Regions from separate parts of the Frankia sp. Mgl5 genome, predicted to be linked through region 1. Evidence: predicted binding sites of a transcription regulator. Region 1 holds the regulator's gene; each other region holds the start of a gene.
The links. Region 1 encodes LexA, which represses DNA repair genes until DNA is damaged. Its sites were predicted from a motif close to CGAACNNNNGTTCG; they were not measured.

Region 1 (5,092 bases):
TCACCGCCGCCAGCCGACTCGGCACGCAGGGCCGCGATCGCCGCCTCGAAGTCGCCGAGCGACTCGAACGCCAGGTAGACGGAGGCGAAGCGGAGGTAGGCCACCTCGTCCAACTCTCGGAGGGGGCCGAGGATCGCTCGGCCGACATCCTCGGCGGCCACCTCCGCGGAGCCCGAGGAGCGCACCGTCTCCTCGACCCGCTCCGCCAGCAGCGCCAGATCGTCCGACCGGACGGGGCGGCCCTGGCACGCCTTGCGCACTCCCACGATCACCTTCGCGCGGCTGAAGGGCTCGGTGGCCCCGCTGCGCTTACGGACCCGCAAGGAGGCCTCCTCCATGGTCGTGAACCGACGGCCACAGGCCGGACACGACCGCCGGCGCCGGATCGCGGCGCCTTCCTCGGCCTCCCTGCTGTCGACGACACGGCTGTCGGGATGCCGGCAGAAAGGGCACCGCATGGTCCGCTCCCCTCCACCCCGGGCAGGCTGACACTGCCGCCCGCGGGGTGCGTCCGACTGGGTTCCGTCACCTCGACCGGCGGCCCCGTGGACAGACGGTCAAGGCCCTGTGGATTACCTGTGTAACAACCTGTGGATGACTTGCGGTGCTGAAACTACAAGATGTTGTGTCCACCGTAGCGCACACCCCCGACAGATCCGACACCGACCCCTCCGGTGCATGTGGTCCTCAGGTGTGTTCTCGCCAGCCCGCGCCGGGGCCACGACAGGCGGTGACACCAGCCGGACGTGCCCTCGGTGGGGCAGCCGCAACACCTGGCACACCGAACGCACCGGGCATGCCGGGCATGCCGGGCCGCCGAGCCATCGGGCATCGAGCCACCGGGGCATCGGGGCATCGGGGCCGCAGCAGGAAAGCCGGGTCAGGGGAGCCGGAGCTCCTGACCGGGCGTGAGCGTCACCGTGTCGAGGCCGTTCAGGGTCATGAGCCCGCGGACGGTGTCGCGGGTGTCGGCCTCGGGGGCGGCCTCGTGGGCGATCTCCCAGAGCGTCTCCCCGGACCGCACGACGTGCGTCCGGTAGCTCACCGGGACGCCGGTGAACGCCTGTGACGCCGTCACCAGCACCAACGAGAAGACAAGGCCGAGGACCGTGCTCGCCAGCGCCACCACGACGACGCGGCCGCGCCTGGTCAGCCGCAGCGGCGGCCGCGCACCCGACCTCCCCCGCCCACCGGCCCGCGACCGGGACCCGGCCCGAGGTCGAGGTCGAGGTCGAGCCTCAGGCCGGGCGTGGGGCTGAGGCCGGGGACGCTGGGGCTGGGACTGCCCGCTCGGCCCAGGACGCGGCTCGGGCACCGTGGCGGCCGACCCGGCCGCGGCCAACCCGACGGCTGCCTCACGCCACCACATGCCGGGCATCTCGATGACGGACGCCCCGGATCGCCGCTCACCGCCCCGCCTGGACTCAGCAGGCGGCACCGTGGCAGCCGGAGCAGCCCCCGAGAGACCACATCGGGCGCCACGAGAGCGAACCGGGCGCCCTACCGGCACGCGGCCCATGCCGCGCACCGCCACCCCCCGCACCCCGCGGCCACGGACGGCGACTCCGCCCACCGCGGCTCCACGCACGCCACGTGCCCCCCGCGCACCCGTCGCGACCTGCGCACCCTGCCGCAGCGCGCAGCTGCGGGACACCGGGTGACCCCGCCGAACTGACGCATTCCCACCGGCCGCACCGCCACCGTCGGTCATGCCAACCTCCCAGGCACGAACACTTGTTCGATCGAACGCCTGAGCGATTCTTACACGGCCACCACGCACACTTCCCCCGACACGCTCGAACAGACGTTTGAGATTCGGCGACCGGCCGACTACCGTCAAGGACGATCAGTTGTGGACGATCGTGCGAGATGAACCGAGCACGAAGGACCCCGCCAAACCGATCAGCCGAACCGATCAAAAGTTACTAATCGGACAAAGCATTGGAACGACCGGGTGGGTGTTGGCGGAGCCGGGCCGTCGACCACCCGGTCCTTGGCAGCCGCCGGTGGCACCATCCGCCGCGCGTAAGCATCGACAGGAGAGCGGTAGGCGATGACCAGCCAGGAACGGGGTACCCGCCGAGGTGACACCCGTGGCAACGTCCGGGATTTTCCCGACAGCCCCGCGGACGCCTCGGGCCTGACGCAGCGGCAGAAGAAGGTGCTCGAGGTCATCCGGTCCGCGGTGGAGCGGCGCGGATACCCGCCGAGCGTCCGGGAGATCGGCGAGGCTGTCGGCCTGACCAGCACCAGCAGCGTCGCGCACCAGCTCAAGGTGCTGCAGGAGAAGGGGTTCCTCCGGCGCGACCCGAACCGGCCGCGGGCGATGGAGGTGCTTCCGATCGGCGGCGCGAAGGCCGGCGGGCGTTCCCGCGCGGGTGCCGCGGCGGCGGCCGGCGCACCCGCCGAGACAACGGCGCTGGAGGCCGGCACGCCCACCTACGTCCCCCTGGTGGGGCGGATCGCGGCCGGTGGGCCGATCCTCGCCGAGCAGGCGATCGAGGACGTCTACCCACTGCCGAAGGAGATCGTCGGCGAGGGAACTCTGTTCCTGCTCAAGGTGGTCGGCCAATCGATGATCAATGCCGCCATCTGTGACGGCGACTTCGTCGTCGTCCGGCAGCAGCCGGTGGCGGACAACGGCGAGATCGTCGCGGCGATGATCGATGGAGAGGCCACGGTCAAGCGGTTCCGGCAGCGCGACGGCCGGGTGTGGCTGGCGCCGGAGAACCCGGCCTTCTCCGACATCCCGGCCGAGGACGCGACCATCCTCGGCCGCATCGTGGCGGTGATGCGCCGGGTCTGATCCCCGGCACGCGGCCGGCACCGGGCAGGCCGGGCACCGGTCAGACGTCAGGCGTCTGACCGGTGCGGTGTTCAGCTCGCGGTGTTCCGTCGGGGCTGGTGTTCAGGCAGGGTCGTCAGGCGCGGAACGGCTCCAGCTCGGCGGCCAGGCCCACGGGCACGCGCGCGGCGACCTCGGTGCCCTTGCCGGTGTGCTCGACTCGGAGCACCTCGCCGATCTGGTGGATGCGGGAGACGAGATCGCCCCGGGTGTAGGGCACCAGCAGGGACATCTCGACCTCCGGGTGCGGTATCCGCGCCGAGAGCGCCTCCACCAGCTCCTGCAGCCCCGCCCCGGACCGCGCCGAGACAAAGATGGCGTCCGGCACCGCCTGGCGCAGGACGGCGAGCGTGGTCGGGTCGACCGCGTCCACCTTGTTGACCACGATGAGCTCGGGCACCCCGGCCGCGTCGATCTCGGCGAGCACCTCGCGCACGGCCGAGATCTGCCCCATCGGGTCCGGGGCCGAACCGTCGACGACGTGCAGGACGAGGTCGGCGTCCACCACCTCCTCGAGCGTCGAACGGAACGCCTCGACGATCTGGTGCGGCAGGTGGCGCACGAAGCCGACCGTGTCGGCCAGGGTGAAGATCCGGCCGTCGGGCAGCGTGGCCCGGCGCACCGTCGGGTCGAGGGTCGCGAACAGCGCGTCCTCGACCAGTACGCCCGCCCCGGTCAGTCGGTTGAGCAGCGACGACTTGCCGGCGTTGGTGTAGCCGGCGATCGCGACGGCGGGAACGGCACCGCGGCGGCGCGACGACCTCTTGGTCGCCCGGACGGTGGCCATCCCGGTGAGCTCTCGGCGCAGCTTGGTGATGCGCGCGCGCAGCCGGCGACGGTCCGTCTCGATCTTCGTCTCACCGGGGCCACGGGTACCGATCGGCGCCCGGCCGCCGCTGGCGGCCTGCCGGGACATCGACTCACCCCAGCCGCGCAGCCTCGGCAGCATGTACTGCAGCTGGGCGAGCTCGACCTGCGCCTTGCCCTCGCGCGACGTCGCGTGCTGAGCGAAGATGTCGAGGATCAGCGCCGTCCGGTCGATCACCTTGACCTTGACGACCTCCTCGAGCTGGCGCAGCTGGCCGGGGGTCAGCTCGCCGTCGCAGATCACCGTGTCCGCGCCGGTCGCCAGTACGATCTCGGCGAGCTCCTTGGCCTTGCCGGAGCCCACGAAGGTCGCTGCGTCGGGCCTGTCCCGGCGCTGCACGAGCGCGTCGAGCACGACCGAGCCGGCGGTGGTGGCGAGCGCGGCCAGCTCCGTCATGGAAGCCTCGGCCTCGACCTGCGAGCCCGACGTCCACACCCCGATCAGAACGACCTGTTCCAGCCGGAGCTGGCGGTACTCGACCTCGGTGATGTCCTCGAGCTCGGTGGTGAGGCCCGGGACACGGCGCAGCGCGCCACGGTCCTCCAGGTCGAGCCCGTCGCCCTCCTCGTCGAAGAACGAGAACCCGTCGGCCTCGGCCAGGGCGAGCGCGGTGCCGGCGCGACCGTCACGACCCTCGTGGCCGTCGTGGCCGCCGTCGCCCGAGTGCAGTTTCAGATGCGGGGTGGACGCCACAGCGGCGTCAGCGCGAAGACTCATACCATCCGTTCTCAACGCGGCACGGTGACCGCGTCATTCCAGTCCGCCCCGGCCGGGACGGCACTCTTTCGCCCCATCAGCCGGGTTCGCCCGGCCGATGAAACACCGTCACTCTCAGGGTGACACGGCATACCCGCGATCGCGAACCCTTTACCGGACGGTGCCCGCCACCGGACGACCTCGGCAGACCTGAGGCGGGCACCCGGCCCGACGCCCGGGCGCACCCACGCGCCACGGGTCCCCGAGGGAGATCGAGGGACTTCGCCCTGCCTGCCCCGGCCGCGCTCAGCCTGCCTCGGCCGCGCTCAGCCGGCCCCGACAACGCTCGGACGCCGCTCGCCCGCGGGAGCCGCCGGGCCGAAGCCACCCGCCGCGCGCAGCCAGTCGGGACGAAGGACACCGTCCGACACCAGCACGGCCGGGCCACTGAGCAGGACGGTCGACTCCCACCAGCCGACAGTCAGCCGCCCGCCGGGGAGGTCGACCTCGACCTCTGCGGGCGGCCCATCGCCATTGCGGGCCGCCCAGGCCACAGCGACGGCACACGCGCCGGTGCCGCAGGACGCGGTCTCACCGACGCCCCGCTCGAAGACCCGCATGGCGACCCCGTCCGGAGCCGGGACGACGACCTCGACATTCACGCCCTCGGGGAAGGCGGCGGC
Region 2 (5,092 bases), on a different contig from region 1:
GCCCGGCGACCCGCACCAGCCAGGTGTTCCGCCGTCGCGCCAAGGGCCGCCCTGGCACCGCCCGGCTGCCGCGCCGCTCGTCCACACCAGCGACCACCACCGGAAACCACCACCCTCGGTAATCATCGAACTCCAAGATGTAACCGATGGTGACCGAACGTGTGCCTCGACGCAAGGGTGGGCCGCCATCGGAAGTCCCTGGAGCGCCCACTCACCGCCAGCGGCAACGGGCGCAGGCTCTCGGCGACCACGTTCACCACGCCTTGCGCGCTCCCCAGCCGGCCGCGCACGATCAGAGCCGCCGCCCCCGATGAGGTCGAAGGCACCGTGCAGCATCGACAGCACGCCCAGCCCAGCAGGTCGAACTTGACCAGCCCGGCCGCGGCGCAGTCGTCCTTGTCCCACTGCACCACCGTGCGGCCCGGCATCCGGGCCCACTCGACCGGGACCACCTCGGCGACCGGGCGGCCGCAGATGACCATCCCGCCGGAGTGGATCCTTAGGTGACGGGGAAACCCGAGAAGCTGCCCGGCCAGGCCCAGGACCTCGGCGGGGATCTCGGTGGGGGCACCCCGCAGTGCCGCCGGCCGGCCCTCCCCCGCCCCGGAACGGCCGGCGGACGACGGCGAGGGCGGGCTCGGCACGGGCACACCCGTCCCCGCCGGGGACGGCGGCACCCGGGGCGCGGCGGCCGTTCCGGGCGGTGGCGGCGGCCACCGGTCGATCTGGCGTGGCCAGGCGTCCTGCTGGCCGGGCGAGAACCCCAGGGCCCGGGCGACGTCCCGCACCGCGGACCGGGGCCGATAGGTGATCACATTCGCCACCTGCGCGGCTCTGTCCCGGCCATAGCGGCCGTAGATGTACTGGATGACCTCCTCTCGGCGCCCCGACTCGATGTCCAGGTCGATGTCGGGTGGCCCGTCCCACTCGGGGGCGAGAAAACGCTCGAACAGCAGCCCGAAGGACACCGCGTCGACGTTGGTGATGCCCAGCGCGTAGCAGACCGCCGAGTTCGCCGCCGATCCCCGCCCCTGGCAGAGGATGTCGCTGCGCCGGCAGAACTCGACGATGTCGTGAACGATCAGGAAGTAGCCCGGGAAGCCCAGGCGCTCGATCAGCTTCAGCTCGTGGACGAGCTGGTCGTAGGCACCCGCCACCCGTTCGGCCCGGGCCGGGCCGTACCGGCGGGCCGCGCCCTGCATGGTGAGCAGCCGCAGCCAGCTCGCCTCGTCGTGCCCGGCCGGTACGGGGAAGTCCGGCAGGCTCGGCGCGACCAGGTCGAGCCTGAACGCGCACTCCGCGCCGATGCGGGCCGCGGCGCGAACGGCGTCCGGAAAGCGGGCGAACCGGGCCGCCATCTCCGCGCCGGAACGCAGGTGGGCCGTTCGGGCGGGGGGCGGCCAGCCGTCCATCTCGTCGAGGGAGCGGCGCGCCCGCACGGCGGCCATCGTCGCCGCCAGCCGCGCCGACGCCGGGGTGGCGTAGTGGACGTTGCCGGAGGCGACGACCGGCAGCCCGGCGTCCCGCGCAAGCCCGGTGAGGGCGTCGTTGCGGGCCGAGTCCAGCGGGGCGGCGTGATCCCACAGCTCGACCGCGACGTTCTCCCGGCCGAACAGGGCGACCAGCTCGTCCAGGGCGGCGCGGCCGGCGGCCGCGCCCGGGAAGCCCTCGGGAGCCGGCGCCGGCCCGGAGAGGCTGGTGCCTCCGGCGACCGGCTCCTGGGGAACCGCGCCCTCGCGGCACCCGGTGAGCACCTGCCAGTGCCCACCGGCGGCGGCCGCGAACGCCTCCGGCTCCGCGATCAGCACGCCTTTCTCCCCGCTGGCCAGGTGGGCGTCGGAGACCGCCCGGGACAGCCGGCGGTATCCCTCGGCGTCACGGGCGAGGATCACCAGATGGGTCGCGGCCGGGTCGGGCGCCCCGCCGCGCGGGACCGTGGACTTGAACGAGACCTCCGTGCCGAACACGGTGGGCAGCCCGACCTCCACCGCCGCCTCCGCGAACCGGACGATGCCGTACATGCCGTCGTGATCGGTGAGCGCGAGCGCCGACAGGCCCAGCCGGACAGCCTCCGCGACCAGGTCCTCGGGCTGGCTGGCGCCGTCGAGGAAGCTGAAGGCCGAATGGCAGTGCAGCTCCGCGTAGGGGACCACCGGCCCCTCAGCCACGGATGGTCTCAGTCAGGTGCGGCGTGCTCAGCGCCACATCCCCCCCTCAGAGGACGCGGCCTGCGACAACGGGGGCTGGGAGGGCACGCCGAGCGCCGCCTCGACGAGCCCGAGGAAGATCTCCACCTGGCGGACGAGGTCGTCGGCATCCCTGGCCGTCACGACGGCGAGCCCGGCCTCGGCCGCGGCTCGCCGGCCGGCGCCCGCGGCGAAGAACGCCGCCCACTCCTCGAGCTCGGGAGCCACCAGCGCGAGCAGCCGCCACGCGCTCGCCGGGCGGCCCCGATGACCCGGACGGGGCTGCGCGCGGGCGGCGAGAACGGCGGCCGCGGCCCGCAGCGCGGCGAGATGCGCCAGCGCGTAGCGCTCACCCGCCGGGCGGGTGAAGGCCGCCTCGGCCAGCCCGCGCCGGGCCGAGGTGAGGAGCTCGTCCCGGGAGCGCCGCGGCAGCCCCGAGGCGGGAAGCATCGTCCTGCCCGGGACCTGCCCGGGGACCTGCCCCCGCGTGCCGGGACCGGGCTCGCGCGCAGCGCCCGTGGGGCCGGGCGGGCCCGGCCGGCCGGCATCCCGCACGCCGAACCCCTCCAGCCGACCGCCCCCCTCGTACCGACCGGCACCGCCGTGACGGCTCACCGCGCCCTGGTCGCCGGCCACTCCGAACCCGCTGGCAGTGCTCCGCCGAACCGCGCCCACTGGGATCACCTCTCCGGTGCCGACCTGCGCTGACGCCAACCCGCTCCGGCACCGGTCGCCCCGACACCGACATAATCGAACGCATGTTCGAAGATAATCCCGAGCAGGCAGACCGTCAACCTGACGGCGCGGCGCGCCACCCGGACGGGTCAAGATCGGGGTAAGCGGGCGCCGAAGGCACCGGGTCGTCCTCCAGCAGCAGGAGGAACCAGCCGAGCAGCACGAGCACCGTTACCTCGGGCACCCAGCCCCGGCGCGGGTCGGCCACCGTCCCGGCGCCGAAGTCCGGGCGGGCCACCGGCGGGCGATGGCGCGTCAGGTCGGACGGGTCCACCAGAACGATCGCGACCCCGTCGTGCGCGAACCGGACCACGTTGGCGTTCTTCCAGCCGACGAATCCGCGCTCGAAGACGTACCCGGCGGCCCGGCGGCGCGGGCGCAGCCAGCGCAGCGTGGAGCCGTCCGCGAGGTCGACCAGGCCGCCCCGCGGCCGGGGCCGGAACGCGGCGAGCGGCAGCCGCGCCACCGGATCGACCACCCGCACCCCCACGCCGTCGAGGTCCGACTCCAGCCGGAACGGGCGGTCGGCGACCATGAGCTCCACCCCGCCGTCCCGATGCCACCTCTCGAGGACGGCCGCCCGGTCACCGCGCACCCACACCTGGTTGCGGGTGCCCGACACGAAGTCGTAGCCCACCTCCAGCGGCAGCAGGCCGTCCAGCCGCGCGGCGAGGCCGGGCGCCACCCCGCGGCGGCCCGCGCCGGCCCCCTCGGCACCCGCCCGGCCCGCCTCCACCCGGCTCACGTCAGCCCGGTCCACGGCCGCCCGCCGCGCGCCGCCGTCACGGCGGCGGTGATCCGGTGCCTCGTCCGCTCCGCCGCGGGACGCACCCGTCACCGCTCCGATACCCGAGAACTCGAAGATCGACATGATCGACACCCTCCCTCCAGCCACCGCGGGACCCCGAACACCCCCCGCCGAAATGCGCGGCGGCCCGGTATGGCTCTCGACAACGAGTGCACCCCGGACCGATCAACAACCGGTACACACCCGATCACGGCTGCCGTTGACCCGGAGTTGAAAGCGTCGAATCGCACGCGCGACGATTCCGCGGTTGTCCCGGTGTCCGCCACGGGCCGCCGCGGGAAAGGCAGAATCAGAAGGACGAACACCGCCGGCGCGCCGCACCGCACCGCACCGGCGACCGCATTCTCCCGAGAGGACCAGATGCCCGATCCGGACCGGCTCCAGTTCGCCGTCCTGGGGCCGTTGGAGGTCACCGCGGGCGGTGTTCCCGTCGTGCTCGGCGGCACCCAGCGAAAGGTGCTGCTCGCGGCGCTGCTGCTCGAGGCCGGGCAGGTGCTGTCCACCCAGCGCCTGATCGAGGTGATCTGGAGCGAACCAGCCCCGGAAAGGGCACTCGCCACCCTGCGGACACACGTCAGCGAGCTGCGCCGCCGGCTGGAGAGCCCCAGCTCAGCCCAGGTGCTTATCCGCCGGGGAGCCGGTTATCTACTCGACGTAGGGCCGGCGCAGATCGACGCCGAACGCGCCCGGCGGCTGTTGGAGCAGGGCCGGCGCGCCATCGAGGACGGTGACCCGGTCAGCGCCATCGCACCGTTGCAGGAGGCGCAGGCGCTCTGGCGCGGCCAACCTTTGGTCGATCTCGTCGACTATCCCTTCACAACGGGCTACGTCGAAAAACTGACAGAGCTTCACCTTGACATCCAGAAGACGCGAATCTCAGCCGATCTGTCGCTGGGCCGACACCGCGAGGTCATCGGCGATCTGCGGATGCTCGTCACGAGACATCCGCACGACGACGGGCTGCGCCGGGAGCTTGTTCTCGCCTTCTACCGCGACGGCCGCACCGAGGACGCCGCCCGGGCCTGCCGGGAAGGCCTTGAGGCACTCCACGATCTCGGTCTGGAATCCCCGCTGCTGCAACGGCTCCAGGAGGACGTCCTGCGCGCCGATCCGGGCCTGGCCTGGACGCCGCCACGTGCACTGGGCCGGCCGGTGTCGGCGCCGCCCACCGGGCAGGGCGTCTACCAGCTCCCGCCCGACATCGAGGAGTTCACCGGCCGCGACACGATCCGGGGCCAGATCCTGGCCACCCTCACCGACCCGGTGGCGGGCGCGAAGGGGACGGTCGTCGCCGCGATCGCCGGCAAGGCCGGGGCGGGGAAGACCGCGCTCGCGGTGTACGTGGCCCACCGCGTCCGCGCCC
Region 3 (5,092 bases), on a different contig from region 1:
GGTCCATCGCCATCTGCCAGCCGTCGCCGGGCTTTCCGAGCATGCGGTCGCCGGGGACGACCACGTCGTCGAAGAAGACCTCGGCGAACTCCTCGACACCATGCATCATTTCCAGCGGGCGGACGGTGATGCCGGGGGTGTCCATGTCGACGAAGAACGCCGTGATCCCGCCGTGGCCCGGGGCGGTGCGGGTGAGCAGCACGCAGCGCTCGGAGTACTGAGCCAGGCTCGTCCAGACCTTCTGCCCGTTGACCACCCAGTCGTCCCCACGGGGCTCCGCCCGGGTGGACAGCGACGCCAGGTCACTGCCCGACCCCGGCTCGGAGAACCCCTGGCACCAGCTCTCGGTACCGGACAGCAGCAGCGGCACCATCTCGGCCGCCAGCGCCGGCGACGCATAGGAAATCATGGTCGGGACAAGTACCTCGACCATCGAGTAGATGCCCGGTTCGGCCAGACCGCGGCTGGCCACCTCCTCGCCGAGTACGGCGCGCAGCACCGCCGGGCCACCGAGGCCACCGACCTCGGCGGGCCAGCCGTGACGCATCCAGCCCGCGTCGTACAGGGCGCGGCGCACCCGCGCGAGCTGGGCCACCTGCCCGTCGAGGGAGTGGTCGGGTCCTGGGGTCAGGTCGTTCTCGGCAAGCCACGCCTGGAGATCCGACCTGAAGTCCGCGACGTCCATCTCACGCGACCTCGGCGCGGAACACGGCAGCTACCGTCACGGGCTGTCGGTCTGCGAACTCGGCAGGTATCGGCATCGCGGTCCTCCCTGACCCGGCGGCGGAGGACCCGGCGCGGACGGCGGAGCGCACGACACACCAGTCACCGGCGGCCGGCAGGGCTCCTGCACACCACCCGACTCCTGGCCGCCCACCCCATTCGATTCTCACTGGATGAGAAGAAGATTCTTTTCGGTGAGAGGAAGCTATCACCACACCACGCCTCCCGTCACCGCCGTCACGAGCTCGCGCCCTCCCCTGCGCCGGGACGGCAACCCTGCCCAGGTCCCAGGCGTGCGCCAGCCTTCCCGGAGAGATCTTGATGGCTGGACTGGGACGGGAGCAAAGCGTGACGATCGGCGGCGAGCAGGTGCGTCTGCTCGCGCCGTGCCGCATCGACGACCTGAAGACGATCTCCCAGTTCAAGGAGGAAGCCCGCGAAGCGGTCCACCGGGAACGGAGGCCCGCGTGATGCTCCGCACGGTCCTCGACACGTCGTATCCGATAAAACCGTACCTCAAAATCAATGCACCCCATTTTCTCTTCCTACGCGCGTATCGACTTCGAGATATGTGTGGGGGTTGGTGATGCTGGTTCGCCCGAGAGGGCTGACCCACACGAAGGTCCCTTCCTCTGGTTGGGTGACTTTCCAGTGGCCGCGATGTTTCATCCGGTGGTGTCGGCGGCACAGCGGGCCGAGGTTCATGGTTAGGGTCCGACCGTCCTCGGAGAAAGGTACGGTGTGATCGGTGTCAGTGTGCTGTGAGGGTCGGGTGCAGCCCGTGAAAACGCAGGTTCGGTTGCGGGCGCGAACATGGCGGACCTGCGCGGCGTTAGGGAGACGCCGGTCGGCGACCTCGACCAGATGCCCTTGTGGATCGGTCAGAATCCGCCGCCAGGTCGAGCCGGGCCGGTCGGCCATCTCCCTGGCGATTCGAGCGGGGATCGGGCCGTACCCCGGGATCTCTCCGGGGTCGTCGGACAGGCCGATCAGGGTCGTCACAGGTACGACGACCTGAATCTCGCACGGCATCGGCGCGGCGTGGCTGCCTCGGCCCGTGAGCAGGTCGACCAGCACGTCGGCACGAATCTGGTCGCGGGTCCGGTCATCCCCCGCGGACCTGTTGTCGCTGATGGAGCGGGCAGCCTGATCGATCCGCCGGTAGCAGGCCTCGGCGTCCTCCGCGGGAAGGACAGCGCCGAGCGAGCTTGTCCCGTCCTCGTCAGGCGAGACCCACACCCGCCGGTCCCTGCGCCGGGTCTCCGCCCGGTCCGCCGCCCCCTGCGGGTCGACCTTGGCCACGGCGCGCCGGCAGGCATCGGTGAAGGCACGCCGGTTCGGTCGCGCTCCTCCGGCGAGCACACGCGCCTCGACCTCGCCCGCGGCGCGATCGTCGAGTGGGTGCACCGCCTTCTCCAGTGCGTGCAGCCGTTGGAGATCCAGAACTCCCGCCCTGAGTGCGTCGACCGCGTTCGGGAGACGCCGGGTGACCGTGCAGGCGAACGCTGTCTGGGCCGTGGCCGACTGGGGCGAGACCGCCATCGCGGCGGCTACCTCTTCTGGTACGAACTCGTCGGACATCAGCGACTGCCCGGCGCCCGGCGGGAGCCGGAGGGCTGCGAACTGAGCCAGCAGGGTCAGCAGACCCGCGTGGCCAGCCGCGATCACGCGCACGACACGAGAGATCTCCCTGAGCAGATCGCCTGCCTTCATGTCGAGCGCCTCGCGGGTAAGGAGGCCGCCGCTCGTCTCCCCCGCGCCTTCTTCTGGGCCGGCCGAGTGCGCCGTCGGCCTTCCGGTCACGGTGGCAGCCTCATCCCCGGGTACGGGCCGGCGGGCTGACCCGGCGGATGTGGCAGCAGAACCGCTCCTGGTACCGGGCGCGTGAGCGACGGTGCGCCGCCCACGCAGCGACGCACCACACCTCGAGCCGGGAGCAGAGGCCACGGTGTCACCGCCTATCCATCAAGCCGTTTGGATCGAACGTGCGTTCGACGCTATGACTGACGGGCGGGAAGGACAAGTGGCTCGCGAGAGAGACCACGCCCAGTTCACGCAATCCTGCATATCCATCAGGAAATCTTGTGTGGTCACAAAAATGGTCTCGGCGTATTTCCGCAAGCCTTGACTACGACGCGACTCGTGATACCTTCGAGATGTCTCAGGGCTCCCCAGAGCGAGACACTGAACATTAATTTCAGAATAGTGAGCGATTCCTGAAGGCGCTAGGAGTCTACTGACTCACCGGCAGGCAGCCGCCGGAAAGCCTTGCGTACATCGTCGGGTGCGCGGGCGATGCCATGCTCGGTATGATGCGCCGCCGACGAGTTCGGTTTTCCGTCCGCCGTGATCGCCGTGAAGACCCACGCGGTAGAGGACGCCCTGCTCCCGCTCCAGCGTTCCGGCCCGACGGGTGCCGGGCCGGAACGCACGGTCAGAGAGTCCGGAAGAGGCCACCGTCGACGAGGATCTGTGCGCCGTTCACATAGCTGGCCGCAGCGCTCGCCAGGAAGACGCAGACGCCGACCATGTCTCCGGGCGCACCGATCCGCTTCATCGGATTCATCTCGCCGGCCAGGCGCTTCGCGTCCGGGCCCCAGGCCTTGGTTATGTCGGTGTCGAACGCGCCAGGAAGCACCAGGTTCGCGCGCACCTTGGGCGACCACGCTCCGGCCAGCCCGAGGGTCAGGGCGTTGAGGGCCGCCTTCGCCATGGCGTAGGGGAGGTCGCTCGCGTTGGGGCGCAACGAACCCGCCGTCGTCACGTTGATGATCGACCCGCCGTCGCCGGCCGCCATCCTCGATCCCACGAGGGCGCTCAGCCGGAACGGGCCACCCGCGTTCACCGCGTGGACCTTGTCGTAGAGCTCCTGGGTCACCGAGGTGAGGGTGTCGTAGACGGGGGACATCCCGGCGTTGTTCACCAGGACGTCGCAACGGCCGAACTCGTCGTAGACCGCGTCGGCGAGGCGGTCGCAGTCGTCCCACCGGCCGACGTGGCAGGCGACGGGAAACGCCCGCCGACTGGTCTCGGCCTCGATCTCGGCGGCCGCGGCCTGGCAGGCCTCGATCTTGCGGCTGGCGACGACGACGTCGGCGCCGGCCGCGGCGAGTCCCCCGGCAACCGCGCGGCCGATCCCCCGGCTGCCGCCGGTCACGACGGCGACCCGTCCGGTGAGGTCGAAGAGCTGGTCAGGTGTCTTTATCGTGTCGTCTGCCACCGTGCGAGTCTCGCCGATCAGCCGCTCACATGGAGCGGGTCACCCTCGTGGACGAGATCGACAACGAGCCAGCGCGAACCGTGCCGCCACGCATGCCGGGGGCACGCCGGGGGTACGGCTCCCGGCCGCCGCACGCCACCCGCAGGCGTGCGGGCCCTTTGGCGGTGCTCAGGCGACGACGTCCGCCGGCCGGCGCCCGGTGGACGCCCGGACCACCAGCTCGGGTGCCAGCACGACCTGGGTGTGCTCATGTCCCGCGCGGTCGCGCGTCTCCGCCAGCAGCAGCTCGGCGGCGGTACGCCCCAGCAACTGGCGCGGCCGCGCCACGGAGGTCAGCGGAACCGCCGCCACGGCGGCGAGCTCGATGTCCTCGTAGCCGGCCACGGCGAGATCGTCGGGGACGCGCAGGCCGAGCCGCGTCACCTGTTGCAACAGGCCGAGGGCGACCATGTCGTTGGCGCAGAGCACGGCCGTGGGACGTCCGCTGCCGGACAGACCGGCCAGTCGTTCCCCGGCCCGGCGGCCGGCGGCGACGTCGGCGCCGCGGGTGTCGACCCGCAGCAGGCTGTCCGGGTCGGCACCGGCGTGCAGCAGGCCGCGGCGGGCGCCGGCGAGCCGGTCGGCGACCCGCCACTGACCCGGGCCTCCGACGAAGGCGATCCGGGTGTGGCCACTGTCGAGCAGATGGGACACGGCGAGCTCACCGCCGGCCACGTCGTCGACCGTCACCGAGCAGATCCCCGGCCCGCCGGCGCGGTCGACGAGCACGACCGGTGTCCCCCGCCGCGCCAGCGATGCCAGGGGCTCGTCGACCTCGCCCACCGGCGTGAGAAGGACTCCCTCGACGCGCTGCTGTTCGAGCAGGCTCAGGTAGGTCGCCTGTCGGCGGGACTCCTCGCCGCTGTTACACAGGAACACCGCCAGCTCGGCGCGATCCGCGACCTCCTGGACACCGGCGCCGACGTCGGCGAAGACGGGATTGGCGGTGTCGGGCACCACGTAGGCGAGCAGCCGGCTGCCGCCGGCCCGCAGTTGCCGCGCAGACTCGTTGCGGACGAAGCCGAGGGTGGCGATCGAGGCGAGCACCCGTTCCCGGGTGGGCCGGGCGACCAGCTCAGGCCGGTTGAGCACGTTCGACACCGTGCCCAG

Region 2: the regulator LexA is predicted to act here: its motif matches at 2,938-2,951, upstream of MXD62_RS15345 (SAV_6107 family HEPN domain-containing protein).
Region 3: the regulator LexA is predicted to act here: its motif matches at 2,704-2,717, upstream of MXD62_RS32420 (HNH endonuclease signature motif containing protein).

Annotation. Positions count from the first base shown of each region.
Region 1 covers NZ_JALKFY010000614.1:57,836-62,927, reverse strand. The annotation lists gene nrdR (transcriptional regulator NrdR) at 1-458, opposite strand, end outside; gene MXD62_RS14545 (LysM peptidoglycan-binding domain-containing protein) at 881-1,129, opposite strand; gene lexA (transcriptional repressor LexA) at 2,054-2,806, shown strand; gene hflX (GTPase HflX) at 2,922-4,430, opposite strand; gene dapF (diaminopimelate epimerase) at 4,736-5,092, opposite strand, start outside.
Region 2 covers NZ_JALKFY010000616.1:52,273-57,364, reverse strand. The annotation lists gene MXD62_RS15355 (hypothetical protein) at 1-100, opposite strand, end outside; partial or broken gene MXD62_RS15350 (PHP domain-containing protein) at 310-2,153, opposite strand; gene MXD62_RS15345 (SAV_6107 family HEPN domain-containing protein) at 2,196-2,861, opposite strand; gene MXD62_RS15340 (hypothetical protein) at 2,977-3,792, opposite strand; gene MXD62_RS15335 (BTAD domain-containing putative transcriptional regulator) at 4,090-5,092, shown strand, end outside.
Region 3 covers NZ_JALKFY010000820.1:9,487-14,578, forward strand. The annotation lists gene MXD62_RS32415 (acyl-CoA dehydrogenase family protein) at 1-685, opposite strand, end outside; gene MXD62_RS39510 (hypothetical protein) at 1,072-1,194, shown strand; gene MXD62_RS32420 (HNH endonuclease signature motif containing protein) at 1,246-2,526, opposite strand; gene MXD62_RS32425 (SDR family NAD(P)-dependent oxidoreductase) at 3,158-3,928, opposite strand; gene MXD62_RS32430 (LacI family DNA-binding transcriptional regulator) at 4,112-5,092, opposite strand, start outside.